Regions from separate parts of the Streptomyces sp. NPDC090994 genome, predicted to be linked through region 4. Evidence: riboswitches for the same ligand, from Rfam matches in the RefSeq annotation. Region 4 holds a riboswitch; each other region holds the start of a gene.

Region 1 (7,020 bases), on a different contig from region 4:
CGGTGGTGGGGCCGAACAGGTCGGCGTAGGCGGGGCGGGAGATCTCAGGCATCGAGGGCTCCCCCGGTCTCCCCGCGCAGTCCGGGCACGATCCGGGCGCCGGCCACGGGGACGAGCGCGACCTCGACGGGGATGCCGGGCTCGAACCGTACGGCCGTGCCGGCGGCGATATTCAGCCGCTTGCCGCGGGCCGCGGCGCGGTCGAACTCCAGTCCCGGGTTGGCCTCGGCGAAGTGGTAGTGCGAGCCGACCTGGACGGGGCGGTCGGCGGCGTTGAGGACGGTCAGCCGGGTCGTTTCGCGGCCCTCGTTGTAGACGATCGGACCGTCGGCGAAGAGGATCTCTCCGGGTATCACGGCGCGGTTCCCCTCAGACGATCGGGTCGTGGACGGTGACGAGCTTGGTGCCGTCCGGGAAGGTCGCCTCGACCTGCACGTCATGGAGCATCTCCGGGATGCCCTCCATGACGTCGTCCCGGGTGAGCAGCTTGCGACCGGAGGACATCAGCTCGGCGACGCTGCGGCCGTCCCGCGCGCCCTCCAGGATGTGCGACGTGATGAGGGCGACGGCCTCGGGATGGTTCAGCTTCAGGCCGCGCGCCCGGCGCTTCTCGGCGACGTCGGCCGCCACGTGGATCAGCAGCCGCTCTTGCTCATGCGGGGTCAGTCGCACGTCCCACCTCACAGTCCTCGCTCCGGACCGTGCCGGGTCCGGTCGCCGCGGCCACGGGGCGACGTCCCAGGTGGCCGGAGCGGCAGGCTAGTTGCACCGGGTTTCGCTCACGTTAACCCACCCAAGATCATTTCCCGTTGCCCGAAGCAACTTCTTGGACGTCCCTTTGCCCGCGCGTGAACGGACGCGGGGACGAACACGTGAACAGCGGGGACGGAGGCGGGGACGGAGGCGCCGACGGCTCGCGCGGACGCACCGACGGCTCGCGCGGACGCGGGGAGGGTCCGAGCGGACGCGCGGGCGCCGGTGCCGGTTGCCGGCGCCCGCTCCGGGTTCCGTACCGCAGGGGGCCGATCGGAGCCGGAACGGGCCGAACGGCGTACCGCCTATCGGCGTAGATTCACGTCCGTTTCCGGAACCGTACGGCTTGCGCAACGCGCCTGGCTCATCGGCGAAATGGCGACTCCGCCGCTGGTGGGGAGGTCACCGGCCCCGGCGATGGTGGCCCGGACGGCGCACCGTCCACCCGAACGGATGAGTGGTGAGTAACAACACAAAGTCCACGTTCCGTTGGGATTTTCCCACTTCGGTGCGTCAAGATCCCTGACTGACGACAAGACCCCGCCGCAGCGGCGGGGCGATCCGGGCGGACGCCGAGTCCTGCCGCCGCCCGGATGACCGGTCGACAGGAGTGGATCGGCAGGAGTGGAGGACCCGAGCACGACGGGTCGCCGGCCCGGTCACGCCATGACCGGAGCCGAGCAGCCCTTGGGGTGAAGCCGCACTCGCGCGGCCGGGCAACTTCGCCAGCCCGAATCCGACAGGTCATCCTTCACAGGCGGCTGACGAAGGGTTGCGCATGACTGCGCTCAATCGTGTCCCGTCGCTCATGGCCCGGGCCGGTACGGCCTCGGCCCTCACCATCGCCGCCGTGGGCGGCTCGATCGTGGTTCCCGGCATCGCCTCCGAGGCCGCCGCGGCGACCCATGCGACCAAGGCGCTGAAGATCGCGGCCTCCAAGAAGGGCGCCCCGTACCGGTACGGGGCCACCGGGCCGTCCCGCTTCGACTGCTCAGGGCTGACGCTGTACTCGTTCAAGAAGGCCGGCAAGAAACTGCCCCGCACGGCGGCCCAGCAGTACAACCGGACCCGCCATGTCTCCGCCTCCAGCCGCAAGGCCGGCGACCTGGTGTTCTTCCATTCCGGTCGCAGCGTCTACCACGTGGGCATCTACGCCGGGAAGGGCAAGATCTGGCACGCCCCGAAGACCGGTGACGTGGTGCGGCTGCAGAAGATCTGGACGAAGAGTGTCTGGTACGGCCGGGTGAAGTGATCCCCCCGAGGGGGCGCGCCGCCGACCCTGCCGGGGGGGCGCGCTCCCTCGGGTGCGGATGGGGCCGTACCGGGCGTACGGACCCCGGGAGGGCCGTAGGGGCCGCGCGGGCCCGTACGGGGCGGCAGGGGTGCCGTACGGGCGCGTACTGGGTGTACGGGTGCCGTACGGGCGCGTACTGGGCGTATAGGTGCATACGGGGCGCACGGGAGCTCCAGGCGTGGCGCGGGCCCGGCGGGCGGTCCGTACGGCATGACCGGCGCCCCTTCCCGGACCGGGCGCGACGGGACCCGCCGCGGTGACGCCTGCCGCGCCCGTCCCTCGCCGCCGCCGACCGCGTCACCGCCGCCGATCGCGCCGTACCGTCGTCGGGAGCGGCTCGGCCGGGGGCGTCCAGGGGAGTTCGACGGAGACGGTCTTGCCGCCCTCCCGGGTGGGGCGGACTCTCAGGCGCCCGCCGCATTCGGCGGCGAGGCAGCGGATGATGACCATGCCGCGGCCGTTGTCCTGCTGGACGGCCGCGGGCAGGCGCTTGGGGAAGCGCGGGTGGCTGTCGGTGACACCGATGCGCAGGCGCTCGTCACGGTCGAGCGCCAGGTCCACCGTGAAGGTGGGTGACTGTCCCAGGGTGTGCTGCACGACGTTGGTCGCCAGCTCCGAGACGATGAGCCGGATGGTGTCGGACACTTCCGTGCCGGCGGACAGTCCCCACTCCGCGAGCGTGCCGACGACGTAGGTCCGGGCGGCGGACACCGAGGCGGGATCGCTCGGCAGAGTGACGGATGCTTCCAGGTGGTCTGCCATGGCGACGTCGTCCCTTTCCGACGGGACCGCAGCCCCACACGGAGCGGATGGTTCGAGTACGGTCCCGGACTGTGCTTGGTCGCCAGAGTGCCATCACCACGCCGGTGAAGGGTGGCGATCCCCCAAGATGTGCATATATCTGTCGCTCGAAGCGGTGAACTCTGCGGCCGCAGACCCTTTTTGCGCGACTCATAAGGAGTAAAGGAGTTGGCCCATGCGGCACGGTCCCGTGGTGCGCCGCCGGAAACTGGGCGCCGAACTGCGCACGCTGCGCACGGAGGCGGGGATCACCAGCGGCGAGGCGGCCCGGCTGGCGGGATGGCACCAGTCCAAGGTGAGCCGGATCGAGACCGGGACGAGCGGCGCCAAACCCGGCGACGTGCGGTTACTCCTGGACGTCTACGGCGTGGCCGACGTCCAGTTGCGCGAGGTCATCCTCGCCCTGGCGGGGTCCGAGGACAACGGCGGCCGGCAGCACTGGTGGCACCCCTACCGGGGCGTGCTGCCGCCGGCCTACCGGGACTTCATCAGCCTGGAGTCCCAGGCGAGCACGATGCGCACCCTGGAGACCACCGTGGTGCCCGGTCTGCTCCAGACACCGGAGTACGCCCGTGCGGTGACCCGCGCCGCGATGGACGGGCTGCCGGAGGAGCGGATCGACGCGCTGGTCGAGGTGCGGCTGACCCGGCAGGACGTGCTGCGCTCCGCCACCCCCCTGCGCCTCAGCGCCGTACTGGACGAGGCGGTGCTGCGCCGGACGGTCGGCGAGCCGGGCGTGATGGCCCGCCAGCTGGAGCGGCTGGTCGACGCGGCACGGCTGCCCCATGTCCGGCTCCAGGTGCTGCCGTTCGCCGCCGGAGCCCACATCGGCGTCACGGGGCCTTTCGTTATCTTCTCATTTTCGAGCACTTCTGATCTAGACGTGGTTGTTCTCGACCACTTGACGAGTAGCCTCTATCTGGAACGGAAAGAAGACCTGGAGGCCTACACCGAGGCTTTCAACGCCCTGCAGGTTCACGCCCTTTCGCCCGACGACTCATTGGATCTCATCGCCGCGACAGCGGCCGGCGCGTAAGGAGGCACCATGTCAACACCTCCGCGGCACGTCCCTTCCAGCACCCGACTGCACGGTGTGCGGTGGCTGCGCAGCAGCTACAGCACCGGGGCCAACAACTGCGTGGAGACGGCCCGTCCGTCGGCCGGCCCCTGGGCCGGACTCCTCGCCGTGCGCGACTCCAAGGATCCCGCCGGACCGGCCCTGCTCATCTCCCCCGGGAGCTGGACGGGCTTCACCGCCGGGCTCCGCCAGAAGTAACCCCGTGCGGCAGCCGACGACACACGGCCGTGTCACGCCGACTCATGGCCGCGTTTCGCGGATCGTCCGCACAGCACGTTCGACCTGATCCTCGGTGAGGTCCGCACGGGCGGTCAGCCTGAGCCGTGAGATGCCGTCGGGCACGGAAGGAGGACGGAAGCATCCCACGGCCAGGCCGGCCGTACGGCAGTCAGCCGCCCACCGTACGGCCTGGACCGAGGACGGCGCGCGCACCGAGACCACGGCGGCGTCCGGGCGCACCGCCTCCAGACCCGGGGCCGTACGGACCGAGACCGTACGCGCCGTGTCCGTACGCGCCGTGTCCGTACGGGCCGTGTCCGTACGCGCCGTACGGGCCACGTCCGTCGAGGCCGTGGCCGTGAGCCGCGCGTGCAGGTCCGCCGCCACCGCGCGGGCCCGCGCGGCCCGTTCCGGTTCGCGGCGCAGCAGCCGCAGCGCCGCCAGCGCGGCCCCCGCCGCCGCGGGCGCGAGTCCCGTGTCGAAGATGAAGGTCCGGGCCGTGTCGACCAGATGGCCGATCACCCGCGCCGGGCCGAGGACCGCCCCGCCCTGGCTGCCCAGCGACTTCGACAGCGTGACCGTCGCGACGACGTCCTCGGCGCCCGCGAGTCCGGCGGCGTGCGGGGCGCCCCGGCCGCCGTCACCGAGTACGCCGAGGCCGTGGGCGTCGTCGAGGAGCAGCCCGGCGCCGCGCTCCCGGCAGACCGCGGCCAGCGCGGCCAGCGGGGCGGCGTCGCCGTCGACCGAGAACACCGTGTCGGAGACGACGACCGCGGGCCCGTCGTGCGTCCGCAGCGCCTTGCGCACCGCCTCCGGCGCGGCGTGCGGCACGACGTGGGTGGTACCGCGGGCCAGCCGGCAGCCGTCGATCAGCGAGGCGTGGTTGCCGGCGTCGGAGACGAGCAGCGAGCCGTGCGGCGCCAGCGCGGTGACGGCGGCGAGGTTGGCCGCGTAACCGGAGGAGAAGACGAGCGCGGCCTCGAAACCGCAGAAGGCGGCCAGTTCGCGTTCGAGTTCCGCGTGCAGTTCCGTGGACCCGGTGACCAGCCGGGAGCCGGTCGCGCCGCCGCCCCAGGTCCGTGCCGCCCGGGCCGCCCCCTCGGTCACCTCGGGGTGCCGGGCCAGCCCCAGGTAGTCGTTGCTCGCCAGGTCGAGGAGCGGGTCCCCGGCCGGGCGGGGACGCAGACTCCGCAGCAGCCCGGAGCGTCGGCGCAGTTCCCGCTGCGGGTCGATCCAGTCGAACGCCATGGGACCGTCCTTCCGGGTGATCTGCGAGCAGAGGTTTGTAGACAGTGAACAGACACTAGCGGCCCGGCAAGGGGCTCACGGTGTGGCAATCCCCACAGGTCGAACCGGACGTGTTGTGGAAACCCTCCTTTCGCCGGGGGCCGTTGATGGGCCAGGATCGCCTGCCATGGACCTGAGCGCATTGCTGAACACGCTGGTGGACAAAGGCCTGCGGCGCGAGCCGCCGACCCGCGAGGAGGCGCTGGCCGTCCTCGCCACGTCGGACGACGATCTGCTCGACGTGGTGGCCGCGGCCGGCAAGGTGCGCCGGCACTGGTTCGGCCGCCGGGTGAAGCTCAACTACCTCGTCAACCTCAAGTCGGGCCTGTGCCCCGAGGACTGCTCCTACTGCTCGCAGCGGCTCGGCTCGGGGGCGGAGATCCTCAAGTACACCTGGCTGAAGCCCGACCAGGCGTCCGAGGCCGCCGCCGCGGGGGTCGCCGGGGGCGCCAAGCGGGTGTGTCTGGTGGCGAGCGGGCGCGGGCCCGCCGACCGGGACGTGGACCGGGTCTCGGAGACCATCGCGGCCATCAAGGAGCGGCACCAGGACGTGGAGGTCTGCGCCTGCCTTGGCCTGCTCTCCGAGGGCCAGGCGGAGCGGCTGCGGGAGGCGGGCGCCGACGCCTACAACCACAACCTCAACACGTCCGAGGCGACGTACGGGGACATCACGACCACGCACACGTACGCCGACCGGGTGAACACGGTGCACAAGGCGCACGCCGCCGGTCTGTCGGCCTGCTCCGGGCTGATCGCGGGCATGGGCGAGAGCGACGAGGACCTGGTGGACGTGGTGTTCTCGCTGCGCGAGCTGGACCCGGACTCGGTGCCGGTGAACTTCCTGATCCCGATGGAGGGAACGCCGCTGGCCGCCGAGTGGCACCTGACTCCGCAGCGGTGCCTGCGCATCCTGGCGATGACGCGGTTCGTCTGCCCGGACGTGGAGGTGCGGGTCGCGGGCGGGCGCGAGGTCCATCTGCGCACCCTGCAGCCGCTCGCCCTGCACCTGGCCAACTCCGTCTTCCTCGGCGACTACCTCACCAGCGAGGGCCAGGCGGGACGGGCGGACCTGGAGATGATCGCGGACGCCGGGTTCGAGGTGGAGGGCGCCGGCGAGGCGACCCTGCCCGAGCACCGGGCGGGCGGTGAACGCACCGATCTGGTGGCCGTACGCCGTCGCGGTGCCGGGACGGACCTCGCGCCCAATGCCTGACCTGACGCTGGACGAACTGCTGGACCTCGACCGGCGGCACGTGTGGCATCCGTACGGTCCGATGCCCGGCCGGCGCGACCCGCTGGTCGTGGCGTCGGCGGACGGGGTGCGGCTGCGGCTCGCCGACGGCGGCGGTGAACTGGTCGACGGCATGTCCTCCTGGTGGTCGGCCGTGCACGGCTACAACCACCCGGTGCTGAACCGGGCGGCGCGCGAGCAGCTGGGGCGGATGAGCCACGTGATGTTCGGCGGGCTCACCCACGAACCCGCCGTACGGCTGGCGAAGCTGCTGGTCGACCTGGCGCCCGACGGTCTGGAACACGTCTTCCTCGCCGACTCCGGTTCGGTGTCGGTGGAGGTCGCGGTGAAGATGTG
Region 2 (7,020 bases), on a different contig from region 4:
GCTTGCGCACCTCGTTCTCGTCCTCGTCGTCGGCCGGGACGAACAGCCACGCGAAGCCGTAGAAGAGGAGACCGAGACCGCCGGTCGCGGAGAGCACCGCCAGCGTGATCCGGAAGATCACCGGATCCATGTCGCACTGCCGGCCGAGCCCCGCGCACACCCCGGCCACCATCTTGTGCCGCCGGTCGCGGCGGAACCGGTGCGGTGGCCCGGGCACGCCCGGCCCGGCCCCGGCCCCGGCATCGGCGCCAGCGCCGGGCGTGGCAGCCGCGCTGGGCGCGGTGTCCTGCGGCCCGGCGCCCCGTGGCGGGCGCGGGCCGGCACCGGGTCCCGTACCCGCCGCGGCGCGCTCGTTTTCTGTCATGCGTCCATGGTGGCGGGCGCGGCGCCGCGGCGGCAGCCGTTACGACCCTGGTCGGACCCTGATATCGGCCCTGATGAGGCGCCGGGGAGATGTTCGACGACACGCCGCTCCGAAGATCAGGGGAGTCTCCGGGGTACACCCTGATGCCCTGGCCCCGGGGCCGTGTGACCATCGTTGGCATGCCGGAAGCCGCAGCAGCGCCAGTCGTCGAGCCACGGCCGCCGCGCAAGCTCTACCGCAGCAGCGACGGACGCTGGCTCGGTGGAGTGGCGCGGGGGCTCGCGGGCCACCTCGGGCTGCCCGTGGTCTGGGTGCGGCTGGTCTTCGTCGGCCTGTTCATGGCCGACGGGCTCGGCGCGCTGCTCTACGCGGCGTTCTGGTTCTTCGTGCCGCTCGGCGTCGGCGGTGTCGACGCGCAGAAGCCGCCGTCCCTCGTCGCCACCGAGACCTCCCCGGACGGCCGCCGCAGACTCGTCGCCCGCAGACCGGACAAGGGACAGATCGTCGCCCTGCTCCTCATGGTCGTCGTGGCCATGGTCTTCGTGGGCAACGTGGACCTCAGCGGCGGGGTGAAGGCGTACCTCTGGCCGACCGTGCTGGTCGGCGCGGGCGTCGCCCTCGTCTGGCGGCAGGCGGACAACGCCCGCCGGGCCCGCTGGGTCGAGGCGGGCCGGCGCCGGCGCACGGTCCGGCTGCTGCGCGCGGTGGCCGGGGTGCTGCTGGTGACGGCCGGTGTCTCCGGCATCTTCGTGCTGCAGGGCTCCGCGGCCCACCTCGGGTCCGTGCTCCAGGCGGCCCTCGCGGTCCTGGTCGGCATCACACTGCTGGCCGGGCCGTATCTCGTGCGCATGACGCAGGACCTCTCCGAGGAACGCCTGATGCGCATCCGGGCGCAGGAGCGCGCCGAGGTCGCCGCCCATGTGCACGACTCGGTGCTGCACACCCTGACCCTGATCCAGCGCAACGCGGAAAGTCCCGGAGAGGTACGGCGCCTGGCCCGCGCTCAGGAGCGGGACCTGCGCGCCTGGCTCTACAAGCCGGAGGGCAACGGCAAGGACGAAGCCGACGAACCGGCCACCCTCGCCGAGGCCGTGAAGCGCGACGCCGCCGAGGTCGAGGACAAGCACGGCGTCCCCATAGAGGTCGTCGTGGTCGGCGACTGCCCGCTCGACGAACGGATCGGAGCACAGATGCAGGCCGCGCGCGAAGCGATGGTGAACGCGGCCAAGTACGGTGGCGAGGGCGGTGCCGTACAGGTCTTCGCCGAAGTCGAGGGCAGGACGGTCTTCGTGTCCGTCCGGGACCGGGGACCCGGCTTCGACCTCGATTCGATACCCGCCGACCGGATGGGTGTCAGAGAATCGATCATCGGCCGCATGGAGCGCAACGGCGGCACGGCGCGGCTGCGCGCGGTGCCCGGCGGCGGCACGGAGGTCGAGCTGGAGATGGAGAGGGCGGAGAAGACGTCATGAGCGACCCGACCGAAGCGAACGCGGAGTCCGCCGAGCCGACCGGAGGGACGGCCGGGCGGCACGTGCGCGTGGTCCTCGTCGACGACCACCGCATGTTCCGTACGGGCGTGCAGGCCGAGATCGGCCGGACCGAGCAGACCGGGGTCGAGGTGGTCGGAGAGGCGGCCGACGTCGACCAGGCCGTCACGGTCATCACCGCGACCCGGCCCGAGGTGGTCCTGCTCGACGTCCACCTCCCCGGCGGCGGTGGCGTCGAAGTGCTGCGTCGCTGCGCCCCGTTGATGGCCGACGCCGAGCGGCCCGTCCGCTTCCTCGCCCTGTCCGTCTCGGACGCGGCGGAGGACGTGATCGGTGTGATCCGCGGCGGCGCCCGTGGCTATGTGACCAAGACGATCACCGGCTCCGACCTCGTCGACTCCGTCTTCCGGGTCCAGGAGGGCGACGCCGTCTTCTCGCCCCGCCTGGCCGGCTTCGTCCTCGACGCCTTCGCCTCCACCGACGCCCCGCCGGTCGACGAGGACCTCGACCGCCTCACCCAGCGGGAGCGCGAGGTGCTGCGCCTCATCGCCCGAGGCTACGCGTACAAGGAGATCGCCAAGCAACTGTTCATCTCCGTCAAGACGGTCGAGTCCCACGTCTCGGCGGTCCTGCGCAAACTCCAGCTGTCCAACCGGCACGAGCTGACGCGGTGGGCCACCGCGCGGCGCCTCGTCTGACGCGGCCACCGCCGGACGGCCTCGCGGCCGGGCGGAGTGTAGCCCCGTGGGGAACCGCGGTACCGGGGGGACGGGTGGCCGGCCGGTTCCGCGCCCTTCATTAGGCTCCGGACTCATGGACGTACTCATCCACCTCTTCGTCGGCCTGCACATCATCGGCATCGCGGCGCTGCTCGGCGGCTTCCTCACCCAGATGAAGGCGATGGGCGAAGGCACCGCCCGATTCGGCCCGGCGATGCTGCACGGTGCGCTGACCATGCTGGTCACGGGGGTGATCCTGGTCGGGCTGAACCAGGCCGACGACCAGTCCGTCAACAACATCAAGATCGGCGTGAAGCTGGCCGTGCTGGTCGTGATCCTCGGCCTGGTCTATGTGAAACGGGACGAGGAGAAGGTGGAGAAGGGGCTGTTCGGGCTGGTCGGCGTGCTGACCATGGTGAACGTCTTCATCGCGGTGCTGTGGACCTGAGCGCCGGCCGCGCGGACGCGACCGGCGCACCAGGCCGGGGCCGGTGCCGGAAGAGCGGAACCGCTCAGGCCGGGCGCACCACGCTGTAGATCGACGACTCACCGTCGTAGTAGACGGACTCCTCGCGGACGTACGCGCCCGGCTTCGGCGCGTGGATCATCATGCCGTTGCCGATGTAGATGCCGACGTGGCTGATGTCGTCGTAGAAGAAGACCAGGTCACCGGGTTGCGCCGCGGAGATCGACACCGTGGTGCCGGCGTTGACCTGGTCGTAGGTGACGCGGGGCAGGTCGACGCCCGCAGCCTTCCAGGCGGCCTGGGTGAGGCCGGAGCAGTCGTAGGAGTCGGGGCCGGTGGCGCCCCAGACGTACGGTTTGCCGATCTGGGCGCGGGCGAAGGCCAGGGCCTTGTCGGCCTTGGTGGCGTACGAGGAGTCGGTCGGGCCCGATGATTCCGTGCCCGTGGAGCCGCTCGCCTGCTCGGAGGCAGCGGCAGCAGCGGCGGCGTCCTCCTGGCGCTGCCGTTCCTCGGCCTGCTGCCGGGCCAGCTCCTTGGCCTTGCGGGCCGCCTCCGCCTGCTTCTTCTTCTCGATCGCGGCGAGCCGCGCCTTCTCCTGGGCGGTCAGGTCGGCCAGCAGTTCACGCGCGGAGGCGAGCTTCGTCTGGACGGTGGCCTTGGCCGTCTTCAGGTCCTTCTGCGACGTGGTGAGCGTCTGGAGGCTCTCGGTGGCCTCCTGGCGCTTCTCCATCGTCTCGGCCTGCTGGGTGACGTAGTCGTCGACCAGCTGCTTCTGGCGGCCGGTGAGCCGGTCCATCAGCTGGTTCTGGTCGAAGTAGTCCTGCGGGGAGTCCGCGAGCAGAAGGGTCGCGGTGTCGGAGACGGCCGCGCCGGTGCGGTACTGGGCGGCGGCGAAGGAGCCCAGCTCCTCGCGCGCGTCGTTCAGCTCCTGGGTGCGCTGGGCGACGTCGTCCAGGAGGCTGTCGACCTGCTCGCGCTGGATCGCGGTCTTCTCCTTGGCCGCGTTGTACTTCTCGGTGGCCGAGCCGGCCTGGCGGTAGAGGTCGTCGACCTTCTTCTGGACCTCTTCCAGGCTCGGCCGGTCGTCGGCGGGAGCGGCGGTGGCCGTCTGGGAGAGCAGGGCGACGGAGGTGAGGGCGGCCGTGGCCAGGACGGGGGTGCGTATGCCTGCCACGCGCGTTCCGGCGGGACGCGACTTGCGGTGCGACGCCAAGGGAGGCGACTCCTTCCGTGCTCCGCCTACCGGGTTAGCTGTCGGGTTCGGGCGGTGGGACGGAAGGCTGCCCTACGGTTCGCGCCCCGGGGAGGGCTGTGAACCGATTCACCCCATGTCACGGTGGGTCCCCGGTTCCGGGCGCCCGCGCGGGCACGCCGGATTCGGCGGAGGCCGCGCGGCCCGGCGACGTTCGCCGGTGGGGGTCGTGCGGCCCGCCCGCACCGTAGCCAACTCGTGTGGCCCCTGTGAAGGTTGAAGGGTGATATGCCCGATACATTTTCGTGACCTAGGGGGCGGCCCTCACGGTGGGTGATGTGCGGTGGCGGGAGCGTGTCCAGCGGTCCGGGTCCGGCCGGGTTTTCGAGGGGGCGTCCGGTTGTCGGTGGGGCGCCCTAGACTCGTAGAGCGATGAGCAGCCTCTTTGACGACAGCTTCCTGGCGAGCCTCCAGGCCCCCCGCGGCCACGAGGAGGAACCTCCGCCACCGCCCGAGGACGAGCACGTACCGGAGCCGATCCCGGACGATCTGTTCGCCGGGAAGTTCGACGTGCCGCCGGACCGGGACCACTACTACCGGGACGGCGCCCCACGCCCGGTACTGGACCCCGCCGCGCTCCTGGACGGACTGAACGAGAACCAGCGCGCCGCGGTCGTCCACGCCGGTTCCCCGCTGCTCATCGTCGCCGGCGCAGGCTCCGGCAAGACCCGCGTACTCACCCACCGCATCGCCCACCTGCTCGGCGCGCGCGGCGTCCACCCCGGCCAGATCCTCGCGATCACGTTCACCAACAAGGCCGCCGGTGAGATGAAGGAGCGCGTCGAGCAGCTCGTCGGCCCGCGCGCGAACGCCATGTGGGTGATGACCTTCCACAGTGCGTGCGTACGCATCCTGCGGAGGGAGTCGAAGAAGCTCGGTTTCACGTCGTCGTTCTCGATCTACGACGCCGCCGACTCCAAGCGGCTGATGGCGCTGGTCTGCCGTGACCTGGACCTCGACCCCAAGCGCTTCCCGCCGAAGTCCTTCAGCGCCAAGATCTCGAACCTGAAGAACGAGCTGATCGACGAGGAGGACTTCGCCGCCCAGGCCGCCGACGGTTTCGAGAAGACCCTCGCCCAGGCGTACGCGATGTACCAGACGCGGCTGCGCGAGGCCAACGCCCTCGACTTCGACGACCTGATCATGACGACGGTCAACCTGCTGCGCGCCTTCCCGGACGTCGCCGAGCACTACCGCCGCCGCTTCCGGCACGTCCTGGTGGACGAGTACCAGGACACCAACCACGCCCAGTACGCCCTGGTGCGCGAGCTGGTCGGCACCGGCGCCGAGCACCCGGTGGACGTGCCGCCCGAGGCCGAGGTGCCGCCCGCCGAACTGTGCGTCGTGGGCGACGCCGACCAGTCGATCTACGCCTTCCGCGGCGCGACCATCCGCAACATCCTCCAGTTCGAGGAGGACTACCCGGACGCGACCACCATCCTCCTGGAGCAGAACTACCGCTCCACGCAGACCATCCTGTCCGCCGCCAACGCGGTCATCGAGCGCAACGAGTCGCGCCGGCCGAAGAACCTGTGGACCAACGCGGGCGCGGGCGAGCGGATCACCGGGTACGTCGCCGACACCGAGCACGACGAGGCGCAGTTCGTCGCCGACGAGATCGACCGGCTCACGGACGCGGGCGAGGCCAAGGCCGGCGACGTCGCCGTCTTCTACCGCACCAACGCCCAGTCCCGTGTCTTCGAAGAGGTCTTCATCCGCACCGGCCTGCCCTACAAGGTCGTCGGCGGCGTCCGCTTCTACGAGCGCAAGGAGGTCCGGGACGTCCTGGCCTACCTGCGGGTCCTCGCCAACCCCGAGGACTCGGTGCCGCTGCGGCGCATCCTCAACGTCCCGAAGCGGGGCATCGGCGACCGCGCCGAGGCGATGATCGACGCCCTCGCCCAGCGCGAGAAGATCAGCTTCCCGCAGGCGCTCCGGCGCGTCGACGAGGCGTACGGCATGGCCGCGCGCTCCACGAACGCCGTCAAACGCTTCAACACGCTGATGGAGGACCTCCGCACGATCGCCGAGTCCGGCGCCGGACCGGCCACCGTACTGGAGGCGATACTGGAACGCACCGGCTACCTCGCCGAGTTGCAGGCCTCCACCGACCCGCAGGACGAGACCCGGATCGAGAACCTCCAGGAACTCGCCGCCGTCGCCCTGGAGTTCGAGCAGGAGCGCGCGGAGGCGGAGGGGGAGCAGGCCGGGACCGGAACCCTCGCCGACTTCCTGGAGCGGGTCGCGCTGGTCGCCGACTCCGACCAGATCCCCGACGAGGAGGACGGCGACGGTGTCGTCACGCTGATGACGCTGCACACCGCCAAGGGCCTGGAGTTCCCGGTCGTCTTCCTGACCGGCATGGAGGACGGCGTCTTCCCGCACATGCGCGCCCTCGGCCAGACCAAGGAGCTGGAGGAGGAACGGCGGCTGGCGTACGTCGGCATCACGCGTGCGCGGGAGCGGCTGTACCTGACCCGGTCGACGCTGCGCAGCGCCTGGGGGCAGCCGTCGTACAACCCGCCCTCACGGTTCCTGGAGGAGATCCCGGCCGCCCACCTGGCGTGGAAGCGGACGGGCGCGAGTGCCGCCGCCTCGTCCGCCGGGCCGGTGTCCGGGGTGGCGGCCTCGCTGTCGTCCTCCCAGTCCCGGTCCCGGTCGCGGTCGTCGGCGTCCGGCGGGTCCGGGTTCGCCACGCGCCGGGCCGGTGAGCAGCCGGCGGTGTCGCT
Region 3 (7,020 bases), on a different contig from region 4:
GCTGCGCGAGCACGCCCCCGTGCACCGCACCCGGCTGCCCAGCGGGGTGGAGGCATGGCTGGTCACCCGGTACGCCGACGCCCGGCAGGCGCTCGCCGACCCCCGGCTGTCGAAGAACCCGGCGCATCACGCCGAACCCGCGCACGCCAAGGGCAAGACCGGCATCCCGGGGGAGCGCAAGGCGGAGCTGATGACGCACCTGCTCAACATCGACCCACCGGACCACACCCGGCTGCGCCGGCTGGTGAGCAAGGCGTTCACCCCGCGCCGCGTCGCCGAGTTCGCGCCCCGCGTGCAGGAACTCGCCGACCAGCTCATCGACCGGTTCGCGCGCGCCGGCAGCGCCGACCTCATCCACGACTACGCCTTCCCGCTCCCCATCTACGCCATCTGCGACCTGCTCGGCGTACCCCGCGAGGACCAGGACGACTTCCGGGACTGGGCGGGCATGATGATCCGGCACGGCGGAGGCCCCCGGGGCGGGGTCGCGCGGTCGGTGAAGAAGATGCGCGGCTACCTCGCCGACCTCATCCACCGCAAACGCCAGGCGCTGCCGCCCGAGCCGGCGCCCGGCGAGGACCTCATCTCCGGCCTGATCCGCGCCTCCGACGAGGGCGAGCACCTCACCGAGAACGAGGCCGCCGCGATGGCGTTCATCCTCCTCTTCGCCGGTTTCGAGACCACCGTCAACCTCATCGGCAACGGCACGTACGCCCTGCTCACCCACCCCGGCCAGCGCACCCGCCTCCAGGAGTCGCTGGCGGCCGGTGAGCGCGGCCTGCTGGAGACCGGCGTGGAGGAACTCCTGCGCTACGACGGCCCGGTGGAGCTGGCCACCTGGCGGTTCGCCACCCGGCCGCTCACCCTCGGCGGGCAGGACATCGCCGTCGGCGACCCGGTCCTCGTCGTCCTCGCCGCCGCCGACCGCGACCCGGCGCGCTTCACGGACCCCGACACCCTGGACCTTTCCCGCAAGGACAGCCAGCACCTCGGCTACGGCCACGGCATCCACTACTGCCTCGGCGCCCCGCTGGCCCGCCTGGAGGGCCAGACCGCGCTCGCCACGCTCCTGACCCGCCTGCCCGACCTGCGCCTCGCCGTCGATCCGGCCGAACTGCGCTGGCGCGGCGGCCTCATCATGAGGGGGCTGCGCACCCTGCCGGTGTCGTTCACCGCACCTGAGTGAACGATCCGTCGCACCAGCAAAGGTGACGCGCCGTCACCACTGTGATCTCCATGTGATCTACACGGCATGAACTTGTGATGAGTGATCGTATGCCTATACGTTCACGGATCAGCGCGGCACCGAGCACCAACCGCCGTGCGGGCCCTGCTGTCTCGTGAAAGGTCTCCGCATGCTCTCCGGGAACGGCCGACACCGTCGCCCCCGCCAGGCCCCGGCCCTGGTCGTCGCTGCCGGAGTCACCGGCTCCGCCATCGCGATCCCGCTCCTCGGAGCCACCGGCGCCCACGCGGCCGACGGCGCGTCCTGGGACCGTGTCGCCGAGTGCGAGACCGGCGGCGCGTGGAGCCAGAACAGCGGCAACGGCTATTACGGCGGTCTGCAGTTGTCCCAGGAGGACTGGGAGGCGTTCGGCGGCCTCGAGTACGCCACCACCGCCGACCAGGCCAGCCGCTCGCAGCAGATCCGCGTGGCCGAGAAGGTCCTGGCGGCCCAGGGCATCGCCGCCTGGCCGACCTGCGGACTGCTCGCCGGGCTGGACGGCGGCACGTCGGGTGACGGCTCGTCGGGCGATTCGTCCGAGTCGTCGTCATCGGATGCGGAGTCGGATGGTTCGAGTGGTTCAGGTGGTTCGGATGGTTCATCCGGTTCGACCGATTCCTCCGCCTCCTCGGGATCTGCCGGTTCGAAGGACTCGACCGGTACCAGTGACACCACCGACTCGGCCGACAAGGGCGACACTTCGGACGGCTCCGACTCGGGCTCCGCCTCCGGCTCTGGTTCCGGCTCCTCGGCCTCCCCGTCGGACACTCCGTCAGCCGACACTTCGGACACCGACGACGAATCGGCTGACTCCGACACATCGTCCGAATCCGCCTCCCCCGTCGAGGAGGCGGGCGACGCGGCCACCACCAAGCGCGACACCACGGACACCTCCGGCACCAGCGGCAGCGCCGGCAACCTCGAACCGACCCCCGCCATTTCGAGCCTCACCAAGACCGGCGAGGACGACACGGCCGGCGGGACCGGCACCGGCCGGCACCGCGGCGGCAGTGCCGACGAGGAGACGGCGAAGGGCCGTTCGGGGTCGTCCTCGGGGCGGCATGCCTCGCGCGACGACGAGACGGCGCGCGGGGCGGGCGACGGGACGTACACCGTCCGCGCCGGCGACAGTCTGTGGACCATCGCCGACTCCCTTGAGCTCGCCGGGGGATGGTCCTCCCTCTACGCCGCGAACAAGGACGCCGTCGGTACCGACCCCGACCACATCCTGCCCGGTCAGAAGCTTGCTGTTGGGGTCGAACCGGTCGAAAAGTGACGGCAGTTCGCGTCACGGTTAAGGGTGAATGTCCGTATTAAACGCCGTGAGAGATAGGTCTCAGAAGCCCTGATCGTCTTTGAAAATCCACCCGGGGCCTGTCTACGGTCATGACCGCTCGCCATCGCGGGCCCCGGCCGCCGCAACGCCGAATCCTGCCAGCGGCAGTCCGGGAACAGTCGTCGCGCAAGCGCCGAAGGCAGGAGCGGGGGACCCAAGGTAAGTCGCCGCACCGGGCAGTTGAGCCGGAGCGGCTAGGGGTGGAGCCGAGTCCCGTGAGGGACCCGGCCGGGCAACTCAACCGGCCCGAACCCGACAGCTCACCTCGCAGGCGTCGGTGAGGGGATCTTCCATGCTGTTCTCCAGCAAGGGCAAGCACCGTCGTCCGTCCAAGGCCACTCGCGCCATCGCCATCGCCGGCGTGACCGGTGCCGCCGTCGCCGCCCCGCTGATGGCGGCCGGCAACGCCTCCGCCGCCACCGAGTCGGAGTGGGACACCGTCGCCCAGTGCGAGTCCGGCGGCAACTGGTCCATCAACACCGGCAACGGCTACTACGGCGGTCTGCAGTTCTCCGCGTCCACCTGGGCGGCGTACGGCGGCACGCAGTACGCCTCCACCGCCGACCAGGCCAGCAAGGACCAGCAGATCCAGGTCGCCGAGAAGGTCCTCGCGGCCCAGGGCAAGGGCGCCTGGCCGACCTGCGGCACGGGCCTGTCGGGCGCCGGCGGCTACACCGGCTCCTCGTCCTCCTCGTCCTCCTCCTCCTCCTCCGACAGCCAGAGCAGCGGCTCCAGCAGCTCCAGCGGCTCCACCGAGACCCGTGAGACGCAGGAGCAGCCGGCCTCCCGTTCCCAGGAGCGCCCGGCCGCCGAGACCGCGCAGAAGTCCGAGGAGACCGTCACCACTCCGACCGGCACGAAGGTCGAGAAGGGTGACGGCGAGTACAAGGTCGTCAAGGGCGACACCCTCAGCTCCATCGCCGAGGCGCACGACGTCGACGGCGGCTGGGCGAAGCTGTTCGAGCTGAACGACGACATCGTCGACGACGCCGACCTCATCTACCCGGGCCAGCAGCTGCACCTCGGCTGACGGCTCACAGGCTCCCCGCCCCGGCGCGTTCTCCCCCGTACGCGCCGGGGCGGGGGCATGTCCGGAACATGACGGCCGAAACGCCCCCCTGCTTTGTTCCGTTCAGAAACAATTTACTCTCGGTTCCGCACAACGGGTGGGTGACCGGCTGGCCGATCTCCCGGAGCCGGTTAGGCTCGGACCCGCAGAGCCGCTGCGTGCCGCGCACCCGCGTCACACAGAAGCGTCACATTGAAGAAGGAGATGCTCGTGCCGTCCATCGACGTCGTCGTAGCCCGGGAAATCCTGGACTCCCGAGGCAACCCCACGGTCGAGGTCGAGGTCGGCCTCGACGACGGCAGCACGGGTCGTGCCGCCGTTCCGTCCGGTGCCTCCACCGGTGCCTTCGAGGCCATCGAGCTGCGTGACGGTGACTCGAACCGCTACCTGGGCAAGGGCGTGGAGAAGGCCGTCCTCGCCGTCATCGAGCAGATCGGCCCGGAGCTGGTCGGCTACGACGCCACCGAGCAGCGCCTGATCGACCAGGCCATGTTCGACCTGGACGCCACCGACAACAAGGGCTCGCTCGGCGCCAACGCCATCCTCGGCGTCTCCCTGGCCGTCGCGCACGCCGCCTCCGAGGCGTCCGACCTCCCCCTCTTCCGCTACCTGGGCGGCCCGAACGCGCACCTGCTGCCCGTTCCGATGATGAACATCCTGAACGGCGGCTCGCACGCCGACTCCAACGTGGACATCCAGGAGTTCATGATCGCCCCGATCGGCGCGGAGTCCTTCTCCGAGGCCCTGCGCTGGGGCGCCGAGGTCTACCACACGCTGAAGAAGGTCCTGAAGAACAAGGGCCTGTCCACCGGCCTCGGCGACGAGGGCGGCTTCGCCCCGAACCTGGACTCCAACCGCGCCGCCCTCGACCTCATCCTGGAGGCGATCAAGGAGGCCGGCTACACCCCCGGCGAGCAGATCGCCCTGGCCCTGGACGTCGCCGCCTCCGAGTTCTACAAGGACGGCGTCTACTCCTTCGAGGGCAAGGAGCGCACCGCCGCCGAGATGACGGAGTACTACGCGGAGCTGGTCGACGCCTACCCGCTGGTCTCCATCGAGGACCCGCTGTTCGAGGACGACTGGGAGGGCTGGAAGACCATCACCGACAAGCTCGGTGACAAGGTCCAGCTCGTCGGTGACGACCTGTTCGTCACCAACCCGGAGCGCCTGGCCCGCGGCATCGAGGAGGGCGCCGCCAACGCGCTGCTCGTCAAGGTCAACCAGATCGGCTCGCTGACCGAGACGCTGGACGCCGTCGAGCTGGCCCAGCGCAACGGCTTCAAGTGCATGATGTCCCACCGCTCCGGCGAGACCGAGGACGTCACCATCGCCGACCTCGCCGTCGCCACCAACTGCGGCCAGATCAAGACCGGCGCCCCGGCCCGCTCCGAGCGCGTCGCCAAGTACAACCAGCTGCTGCGCATCGAGGAGATCCTCGACGACGCCGCGGTGTACGCCGGCCGCAGCGCCTTCCCGCGCTTCAAGGGCTGACCAGCCCGGCAGAAGGCAGCGTCGTACGTACGTCCCCGTACCCGGTCCCGTACCGTGTGCGGGGACGTACGCGTGTGCACGGGAGGCGGGAAACGAGATGGCCGTGAGGGACCGGGACCGTTTCTCCACCGCGACCAGGATCAGGGCGCTCGGCGAGCAGACCGCCGCCCGGGTCTACCGCTCGCAGACCAAGCGCCAGGCCCGCCGCTCCCGGCTGACCGGCCGGGCGGCCCTGCTGGTGATGGTGATCTGCTCCCTGGTCGTGGTGCTCGCCTACCCGATACGGCAGTACGTCGCCCAGCGCGCCGAGATCGCCGAGCTCCAGCGGGAGAAGGAGCAGGCGCGGCAGCGGGTCGAGGACCTGCGCGACCTCAAGGCACGCTGGCAGGACGACGCCTACGCCGAGCAGCAGATCCGGCAGCGGCTGCACTACGTGATGCCGGGGGAGACGGGCTACATCGTCGTCGACCCGGGCGCCGCCGAGCAGTCGCGGGCCGGTCTCGGGGCCGCCGGCCGGCCCTGGTACCGCACGCTCTGGGACGGCGTCGACAAGGCCGACGCCGCCACCAGCCACCAGTAGGACTTACAGGAAGACCGACAGAAGCCAGCCATGCACACGCCCCCGCCGCCCACCCCGCGCACCGAGCCCACCGACGCGGACGTCGACGCGTTCCGCCAGCAACTGGGCCGTCCGCCGCGCGGACTGCGCGCGATCGCGCACCGGTGCCCCTGCGGGCAGCCGGACGTCGTGGAGACCGCCCCCCGGCTGCCGGACGGGACGCCGTTCCCGACGCTGTACTACCTGACGTGCCCCAGGGCGGCCTCCGCGATCGGCACCCTGGAGGCCGACGGGGTGATGAAGGAGATGACCGAGCGGCTCGCCACCGACCCGGAGCTGGCCGCCGCGTACCGCGCCGCGCACGAGGACTACATCCGGCGCCGCGACGAGATCGAGGAGCTGACCGGCTTCCCGAGCGCGGGCGGCATGCCCGACCGGGTCAAGTGCCTGCATGTGCTGGTCGCCCACTCGCTGGCCGCCGGGCCCGGCGTGAACCCGCTGGGCGACGAGGCGATCGGGATGCTGCCCGAGTGGTGGCGCAAGGGCCCGTGCGTGACCACCGCCTGCGGGGAGGACGAGAAGTGACCCGTGTCGCCGCCGTGGACTGCGGTACCAACTCCATCCGGCTGCTGGTCGCCGACGCGGACCCGGCCACGGGCGAGCTGACCGAACTGGACCGCCGGATGACGATCGTCCGCCTCGGCCAGGGCGTCGACCGCACCGGACGGCTCGCCCCCGAGGCGCTGGAGCGGACCTTCGCCGCCTGCCGCGAGTACGCGCAGATCATCGAGCGGCACGGCGCCGAGCGGGTCCGCTTCGTGGCGACCTCCGCCTCCCGCGACGCCGAGAACCGCGACGACTTCGTGCGCGGGGTGCTGGACATCCTCGGCGTCGAACCCGAGGTGATCACCGGCGACCAGGAGGCCGAGTTCTCCTTCACCGGCGCCACCAGGGAGCTGACCGGCCGCGCCGACCTGCACCGCCCCTTCCTGGTCGTGGACATCGGCGGCGGCTCCACGGAGTTCGTCGTCGGCGACGACCACGTCCGCGCCGCCCGCTCCGTCGACGTCGGCTGCGTCCGGATGACCGAACGGCACCTGGTGCGCGACGGCGCGGTGACCGACCCGCCCGCCGAGGAGCAGATCGCGGCGATGCGGGCCGACATCGAGGCGGCCCTGGACCTGGCGGAGCAGACGGTTCCGCTGGGCGAGGCGCGCACGCTGGTCGGTCTGGCCGGCTCGGTGACGACGATCTCCGCGATCGCGCAGGACCTTCCGGAGTACGACTCCACGGCCATCCACCACTCCCGCGTCACCCGCGCCCAGGTCGACGAGATCACC
Region 4 (7,020 bases):
ACCCCCGTCGCAGGGGTGAGCCCCGTTTCCCGGACGGCCCCCGGGCCGATCCCGCCGGTGACCACTTCGAGCGGCGGATCCGCAGCTTCCAGCCCCGGCGCAGCCGGGTCACCGCCGGGCAGGCGGACGCCCTGCGGAGGCTGTGGCCGGTGTGGGGGCTGGACATCGACGGGCAGCGGGTCCTCGACCTCGCCGAACTGTTCGGCGACGACCGCCCCGTGGTCCTGGAGATCGGCTTCGGCATGGGCGAGGCCACCGCCGAGATGGCCGCCGCCGACCCGGGGACCAACGTGCTCGCCGTCGACGTGCACACCCCCGGCCAGGGCCACCTGCTGGCGCTGGCCGAGGAGAAGGGCCTGACCAACGTCCGGGTGGGCAACGGCGACGCGGTCATCCTGCTCGGCGAGATGCTCATCCCGGACTCCCTGTCCGGCCTGCGCGTCTACTTCCCCGACCCCTGGCCCAAGAAGCGGCACCACAAGCGCCGGCTGATCCAGCCGGAGTTCCTGACCCTGGCCGCCTCCCGGCTCCGACCGGGGGCCCTGCTGCACTGCGCCACGGACTGGGAGCCGTACGCCGAGCAGATGCTCGACGTCCTCACCGCGCACCCCGCCTTCGAGAACACCGCGCCCGACGGCGGTTTCGCGCCCCGTCCCGCGCACCGCCCGCTGACCCGTTTCGAGGGCCAGGGACTGGACAAGGGACATGTGGTGAACGACCTGCTCTTCCGCCGCGTACCGCACCAGGACCGACCCCCCACCGGCGCCTGAAGCCAGGGCGGCGCCCCCTCTCGTCAGGATCGATGCCGTGGCCACCAGCTCCCCGTCCCCGCCACCGCCGCCACCCCCGCGGCACTGGTGGCAGCGCCGCTGGGTGCGCTGCGGCGCCCTGACCACGCTGCTCGCGCTCTCCGGTCTGGTCATCCTGGCCCTGGTGCGCGAGCAGACCGGCACCGAGGGGTTCCTGGTCGGCCTCGGCCTCGCCGTGCTGCCGGTCCCGCTGCTGCTCGCCGCCTTCCGCTGGCTGGACCGGGTGGCGCCGGGCCCCTGGCGCAACCTGGTGTTCTGCTTCGCCTGGGGCGCCTGCGCGGCGGCGCTGACCGCCATCGTGGCCAACAGCTTCGCGACCCGCTGGATAGCGACGGCCACCGCCGATCCGGCCGGCGCGGACACCTGGGGCGCCACCGTGATAGCGCCGGTCGTGGAGGAGTCCGCGAAGGCCGCCGCCGTCCTGCTGGTCTTCCTCTTCCGCCGGCACGACGTCACCGGGCTCCTCGACGGCGTGGTCCTGGCCGGCTTCACCGCCACCGGCTTCGCGTTCACCGAGAACATCCTCTACCTGGGCAACGCGTTCGGCACCGACCAGCTCACCGGCGGCAGCGGCATCGCCTCCGTCACCGCGGCGACGTTCTTCGTCCGCGTCGTCATGTCGCCGTTCGCGCACCCGCTGTTCACGGTGCTCACCGGCCTCGGCTTCGGTCTCGCCGCCCTGCGCGGCGACCGCCGCCGGGCCCGGCACGTCCTGCTCCCGCCGGCCGGCCTGCTGCTCGCGATGGGCATGCACGCGCTGTGGAACGGCTCCTCGGCCCTCGGGGAGTACGGCTTCTTCATCGTGTACGCCACGTTCATGGTGCCGGTGTTCGGCCTGCTGACCTGGCTGGCGGTCTGGTCCCGGCAGCGCGAACTGGTCACCGTACGCGCCGAACTGCCCGCCTACGCGGCGGCCGGCTGGCTGGCCCCGGCGGAGCCGTACGCGCTCGGCTCGATGCGGGCCCGGCGCCTCGCCCGTGCCCACGCCCGCCGCCACGCCGGGAAGGAGGCGGCGCGGGCGGTGGCGGAGTACGAGGCGTACGCGACCGAGCTGGCGTTCCTGCGGTACCGGGGCCGGCGCGGCCGGGCGGGCGCCGACTTCGTCGTACGGGAGCGGGCGTTGCTGCACGAGCTGTGGCGCCGCCGGGAGACCGCACGCCCGGCGCTGGCCCACGCGGCACGGGCCACGGCCCCGCCGGTCCCGGTGGCCCCGGTGCCCTGGCCGGTGTTCGGCACGTACGGCACGTACGGGCACCCGGCGCCGGCACCACACCCGTACCAGCCGCCCCCGTACCAGCCGTACGCACCTCACCCGTACCGCCCGTGAACCGGCAGCCCTGACGTCGGGGGGTCGCCGTCAGGACCGCCGGGGATCAGGTGTCCCGGGAAGCGGGACGGCTCAGGGGTTGAGGCCCTTGCTCTGCAGCCAGGCCATCGGGTCGATGCCGGAGGTGGAGCCGTCCGGGTGGACCTCCAGGTGGAGGTGGGCGCCGGTGACGTTGCCGGTGGCGCCGACGCGGCCGATGACGTCGCCGGTGCTGACCTTCTGGCCGACGCTGACGCTGATCGAGGACTGGTGGCAGAACCACACCTCGGTGCCGTCGTCGAGGGTGAGGATCGTGCGGTAGCCGTAGGAGCCGGCCCAGCCCGCCTCGGTGATGGTCCCGGTGTGCACGGCCTTGATGAGCGTGCCGGTGGGGGCGGCGAAGTCGAGGCCGGTGTGGTAGCCGGAGGACCAGTAGGCGCCGGCCTGCCCGAAGGTGGAGGTGATGGTGTACGAGGAGGTCGGCAGCGCGTACTGCTCGGCCAGCTTGGCGAGCCGTGCGGCCTCGGCCTTCTGCGCGGCCTCCGCCGCTGCCTTCTTCTTGGCGGCGGCGGCCTTGGCCTCGGCCTTCTTCTCGGCCTCGGCGGCGGCCGCGGCGGCCTTCTTCTCGGCGGCGGCGGCAGCCTCTTCGGCGGCCTTGGTCTCGACCTGGTTCTGCTGCTGCTCGGCCTGCGCCATGATCCGGGCCCGGAGCGACTCACCGGCGGTGGCGGTGGTCTCCCCGGTGTCGTCGGAGGCGACGGCGGCGATGCTGCTGAGCGGGGTGGCCGACCCCTGGTCCGCCGTGTCCCCGGCGGAGTCGTCGTCCGAGATGATCGAGCCCACGGACGGCAGGTCGGGCATGGAGATCGACACCGGCGGCTTGCCGGTCTGCGCGCTGGCCATGCCGCCGGCGCCCACGGCCGCTATGACACCGACGCCGAGGACGGTGGAGCTGCGGGCCAGTCCGCCGCGCTGCTTGGCGACCCGGTGCTTGCCGCGCACGGGGCGGACGGTGTCGGCGGTGGGGTTCCACTCTTCGAAGGGGCCCTCGTCGGGGCGGAAGGCGCCGTAGCCGAAGGTTGCGGGGTCGTGCTGGTTGGGCACGAACGGGGCCTCGGGGGCAGGCCGGTTGGACGCCACGTGGGCGTGCTCCTTTCCTTCCGTCTCCGCCTACCGGGTTAGCTGACGGGTTCGGAGCGGGAAGGTCTCCTACGCGCGTATACAGGCCGTGTTTCCACGGTCGGATACGCCCGATTCACCCCAAGGTGGTGGTTCCCCGGTTCCCTTACGGGATTCGGCGCGTGCGCACGGAGCCGCCTTCTGTGACGGCTGGGACGACCGCGCTGCGTTATCGAACGTTAATAGAAGCGGGGCGCTGTTTCCAAGCTGTTCTCCTTGATCATTAAGCTTTCCGGCCGGGATCAAGGCCGCACGACCGGCGAAAACGGGGCGAGTTGACCCCGTCTCAGTACACCCGCACCGCGGTCGCCGCCGCCCCGCGAAACTGACCGTGCATCAATTGTTATGCGGAGGGCTCCCACGCCATCACCCTTCGTGACCACAGGCGCCGCCGGACTCGTCGGGGCCGCCCGGATCGGGCCGCCGTACGGCGAGCAGCGCCATGTCGTCCGCCATCCCGCCCCCGGAGTGCCGGCGCACGTCCTCGGCGAGCGTGTCCAGCAGCTCCCCGGGATGCCGGAAGCGCCGGCCGCTGAGCCGCGCCACCGGATCGTAGAACTCGCCCCGGGCGTCCCGGGCCTCGGTCACCCCGTCGGTGTAGAGCAGCAGCGTGGCCCCGGCGGGGAAGGCGGTCTCCTCCGCGCGGTCCGGCCACACGCCCAGTTCCCCCATGCCGAGCGGCAGCGCCGCGTCCCGGGTGTTCAGGGCGCGCAGGCTGCCGTCGGCGTGGCACAGCAGGGGTGGCGGATGCCCGCGGTTGACGACGCGGGCCACCCCGTCGCCGTGCGGGAGTTCAACGAGGACGGCGGTGGTGAACCCCTCGAAGGCGTCCAGGCCCTCGCGCCGGGTGCCCTCGCGGGCCAGTGCCCGCTCCAGCCGCTGCGCCACCGCCTCCAGCGTCGACTCCTGCTCGGCGGCCTCCCGGAACGCCCCGATCACGACGGCGACGGCGGCCACCGCGCCCATCCCCTTGCCCCGCACGTCCCCGACGATCATCCGCACCCCGCGCGGGCTGTCCTGCACCGCGTACAGGTCGCCGCCGATGAAGGCGTCCGCCTGCGCGGCCTCGTAGCAGGCGGCGATCTCGAAGCCGCCGAGCCGTTCGGCGGGCTCGGGCAGCACCGCGCGCTGGGCCGCCTCGGCGATCTCGCGGGCGGTGGCGAGCCGCTCGTCGTTGCGGCGGACCAGGGCGTTGACGAAGACGGCGAGGACCGCGACCACCGCGATGGTGACCAGCTCGGTGATGGAGTCGACCTGGTGGGCGACGCCGAGGCCGATCTGGAGGGCTATGACGACGGCGACGGTGACCGCCCCGGTGAGCACGGTGCCGCGCCGCGAATAGAGCGGGGCGGCGGTCAGGGGCGCGGCGGTGTAGAGGGGGCCGGCGGTGAAGTACCGGGGCGTGAGCAGGTCGTACGTGGCGCCGACGGCGATCAGCAGGAGGGGGAGGAGGCGTACGAGGGTCATCCGGGCGCCGCGCCGCACCCGGCGCCGTCGGCCCCGGGCGGGCGGTACGGGCACCGGGGCGTCGCCGAGGCCCGGGTCGGGCACCGGGTCGCCGGGCAGCCGGCCGCCGGCCCTGGCGTACGGTCCCTCGTCCACGTCACCAGGCCGCACCGCTCGCCTCCCGCCACCCATGTACGTAGCCGCCGCTTGCCGTCCCGCCCGTCCAGGGTTCCCGGAGCGGGGGCGGCCGGCGAGCGGTGGGGGGCCGTCCGGATGAAGGGGAGGCCGGGCCCGAACGCACCGATGGCCGGAGCCCGGACGCACCGATGGCCAGGGCCCGAACGCACCGATGGCCGGGCCCCTCGAAAGGGACCCGGCCATCGGCCTGAGTAGCGGGGACAGGATTTGAACCTGCGACCTCTGGGTTATGAGCCCAGCGAGCTACCGAGCTGCTCCACCCCGCGTCGGTGTGTCACCAGTGTAGACCATGTTCGGGGTGATCAGCACATGTGTGTCTAGCGCCCGGGATTGCGGGCGTGGGTGAGCGTCTCCCAGGAGACGAAGAGGTCGTCGGTGCCGGCCGGGCGGGTGCCGGCGGCGAGCTTGTGCGCGGCGGGGACGGGGACGTCGAGCCGGTTCTCCAGGTGGTTGAGGGCGACCTCCAGGTCGGGCCCCAGGTTCCGCTCGACCTCGCCGCCGCACAGCCAGGCCGGCGCGGTGTCCGCCCGCTGCTGGCGGGCGTGCAGCGCGAGGGCGGCCTTCAGCCGGTCCTTCACCTCGGCGTAGAGGTCGACGCCCTGGTGCCAGGCGGTCTCGGCGATGTGGGCGGTGGCGGCGATGGAGTGGCCGACGTGCGCGAAGTCGCGGCAGGTCTCCTGGGTGACGCCGTCCTTGTACGTCTTCTGCTGGTGCCAGTACGAGACGAGCCGTTCACGGGTGGCGATGCTGCTGCCCGCCGGGGTGAACGGCAGCTTGCCGTCCTTCTCCAGGTAGAAGTAGGCGGGGACGCGGTCGCGGAAGCGGCGCAGGGCGTGGTCGAAGGTCTGGTGGTCGTTCAGGAAGACGGCGGCGGAGATCGCGCCGTCGGTGGCGATCAGGTCCTGGTGGCCGTCGCGGTCGGGGGCCTTCTTCGTGAGCCGGGGCAGGTGGGCGGTGCGCAGCATGTCCTCGAACCGCCGCACCCGGTCGTCCGGCCAGCCGGCGCCCGGCGTGTGCCGGACCAGTTCGGCGGCCCGCGCCCAGGTCGACGCGGTCCACCCGGCCTGGAGCCCGGCGTTCTCCCCGGTGTGCTCCTTGAGCTTCCCGGACCAGGCGTCCATGATCTGCCGGGCCTTCTCCGCGTGGGGCCGCTTCCCGGTGACCGAGAACAGCAGGGCCTGCGTGTACGCGGCGATGGCGTCCTCGCGCTCCTCCTCGCACCCCCGGCCCGCCTTCTTCCCGGCGGGGCAGTGGACCGTCGCGAAGGGCCGCGCCCGGTGCCGGTAGGACCCGTACGTGCTGTCCCGCATGGCCAGGTACGCCGAGAGCCACGGCTGCCGCCCGGCGGTCGTGTTCTTCCGTACGGTGTCCAGCTGGGCCTGGCTGACCAGCACGCCGGGGTGGGTGAACTCCGCGTCGGCGGGCAGCGCCCGCGCCATCGCCCGGCCGGACTCCTGACCGCACCCGGCGCCGGCCACCGCGACCAGGACCGCCGCCACCAGCGCCGCCGCCGCCCGCCTGCGCACCGCTGTCCTCATGCCCACCTCCGCGTCGTCGGTCACTGGCAGCGTGCCGGTGCGGGCGGCGGGGCGCAGGGCGGGTTGGGCCGATCGGCCGTGCGGTCAGCTCAGCAGATGACGGTTGGGCTCCTTGGCGCGGGCCTCGTACTCGGGGAGTACGACGACCTGGGCGCCCTCCGCCGCGAGCACCCCGCTCCCGTCCGCCCCGGTGACGAACGTGTCCGGCTCCCGCCAGGCCGTGACCACCCGGCGGACGCCCGCGTCGAGGATGAGCCGGGCGCAGGGCGCGGGCCGGGAGGCGCGGCGGGCGCAGGGTTCGAGGCTGCTGTAGACGGTGGCGCCGGCGAGCCTCGGATCGGCGCTGCTGATCTTGGCGAGGGCGGCCTCCTCGGCGTGCGCCACGGGGTCGTCCCCCTCCCGTGAGTGTCCGCGCGCCAGCTCGGTGCCGTCGGCGGCGACCACGACCGCGCCGACGCTGAACGCCGTCGTCGAGGGCGGGCACAGCGCCGCCAGCTCGCAGGCGAGGGCGAGCCAGTGCCGGTCGGCGGCGGTGGGGGTGGTG

What was found. Region 4 has a riboswitch for cyclic di-AMP ahead of ACIQR3_RS15075 (M23 family metallopeptidase). Riboswitches for the same ligand answer to the same signal wherever they lie in the genome.
Region 1: another riboswitch for cyclic di-AMP. It lies ahead of ACIQR3_RS29570 (C40 family peptidase); the one in region 4 lies ahead of ACIQR3_RS15075 (M23 family metallopeptidase).
Region 2: another riboswitch for cyclic di-AMP. It lies ahead of ACIQR3_RS02780 (NlpC/P60 family protein); the one in region 4 lies ahead of ACIQR3_RS15075 (M23 family metallopeptidase).
Region 3: another riboswitch for cyclic di-AMP. It lies ahead of ACIQR3_RS10560 (transglycosylase family protein); the one in region 4 lies ahead of ACIQR3_RS15075 (M23 family metallopeptidase).

Annotation. Positions count from the first base shown of each region.
Region 1 is NZ_JBIVWS010000019.1:50,019-57,038, forward strand. It holds gene ACIQR3_RS29555 (urease subunit alpha) at 1-52, opposite strand, end outside; gene ACIQR3_RS29560 (urease subunit beta) at 45-356, opposite strand; gene ACIQR3_RS29565 (urease subunit gamma) at 370-672, opposite strand; cyclic di-AMP (ydaO/yuaA leader) riboswitch at 1,396-1,528, shown strand; gene ACIQR3_RS29570 (C40 family peptidase) at 1,532-2,005, shown strand; gene ACIQR3_RS29575 (ATP-binding protein) at 2,345-2,809, opposite strand; gene ACIQR3_RS29580 (helix-turn-helix domain-containing protein) at 3,024-3,884, shown strand; gene ACIQR3_RS29585 (DUF397 domain-containing protein) at 3,894-4,124, shown strand; gene ACIQR3_RS29590 (8-amino-7-oxononanoate synthase) at 4,167-5,393, opposite strand; gene bioB (biotin synthase BioB) at 5,560-6,645, shown strand; gene ACIQR3_RS29600 (adenosylmethionine--8-amino-7-oxononanoate transaminase) at 6,638-7,020, shown strand, end outside.
Region 2 is NZ_JBIVWS010000001.1:598,862-605,881, reverse strand. It holds gene ACIQR3_RS02800 (PspC domain-containing protein) at 1-364, opposite strand, end outside; gene ACIQR3_RS02795 (PspC domain-containing protein) at 544-1,836, shown strand; gene ACIQR3_RS02790 (LuxR C-terminal-related transcriptional regulator) at 1,833-2,552, shown strand; gene ACIQR3_RS02785 (hypothetical protein) at 2,668-3,021, shown strand; gene ACIQR3_RS02780 (NlpC/P60 family protein) at 3,086-4,252, opposite strand; cyclic di-AMP (ydaO/yuaA leader) riboswitch at 4,261-4,432, opposite strand; gene pcrA (DNA helicase PcrA) at 4,664-7,020, shown strand, end outside.
Region 3 is NZ_JBIVWS010000004.1:83,473-90,492, reverse strand. It holds gene ACIQR3_RS10570 (cytochrome P450) at 1-1,186, shown strand, start outside; gene ACIQR3_RS10565 (transglycosylase family protein) at 1,356-2,501, shown strand; cyclic di-AMP (ydaO/yuaA leader) riboswitch at 2,683-2,850, shown strand; gene ACIQR3_RS10560 (transglycosylase family protein) at 2,854-3,591, shown strand; gene eno (phosphopyruvate hydratase) at 3,841-5,121, shown strand; gene ACIQR3_RS10550 (septum formation initiator family protein) at 5,219-5,701, shown strand; gene ACIQR3_RS10545 (DUF501 domain-containing protein) at 5,732-6,265, shown strand; gene ACIQR3_RS10540 (exopolyphosphatase) at 6,262-7,020, shown strand, end outside.
Region 4 is NZ_JBIVWS010000006.1:13,721-20,740, forward strand. It holds gene trmB (tRNA (guanosine(46)-N7)-methyltransferase TrmB) at 1-770, shown strand, start outside; gene ACIQR3_RS15070 (PrsW family intramembrane metalloprotease) at 808-2,136, shown strand; gene ACIQR3_RS15075 (M23 family metallopeptidase) at 2,209-3,255, opposite strand; cyclic di-AMP (ydaO/yuaA leader) riboswitch at 3,268-3,425, opposite strand; gene ACIQR3_RS15080 (PP2C family protein-serine/threonine phosphatase) at 3,661-4,932, opposite strand; tRNA gene ACIQR3_RS15085 (tRNA-Met) at 5,131-5,204, opposite strand; gene ACIQR3_RS15090 (alginate lyase family protein) at 5,256-6,476, opposite strand; gene ACIQR3_RS15095 (dihydrofolate reductase family protein) at 6,561-7,020, opposite strand, start outside.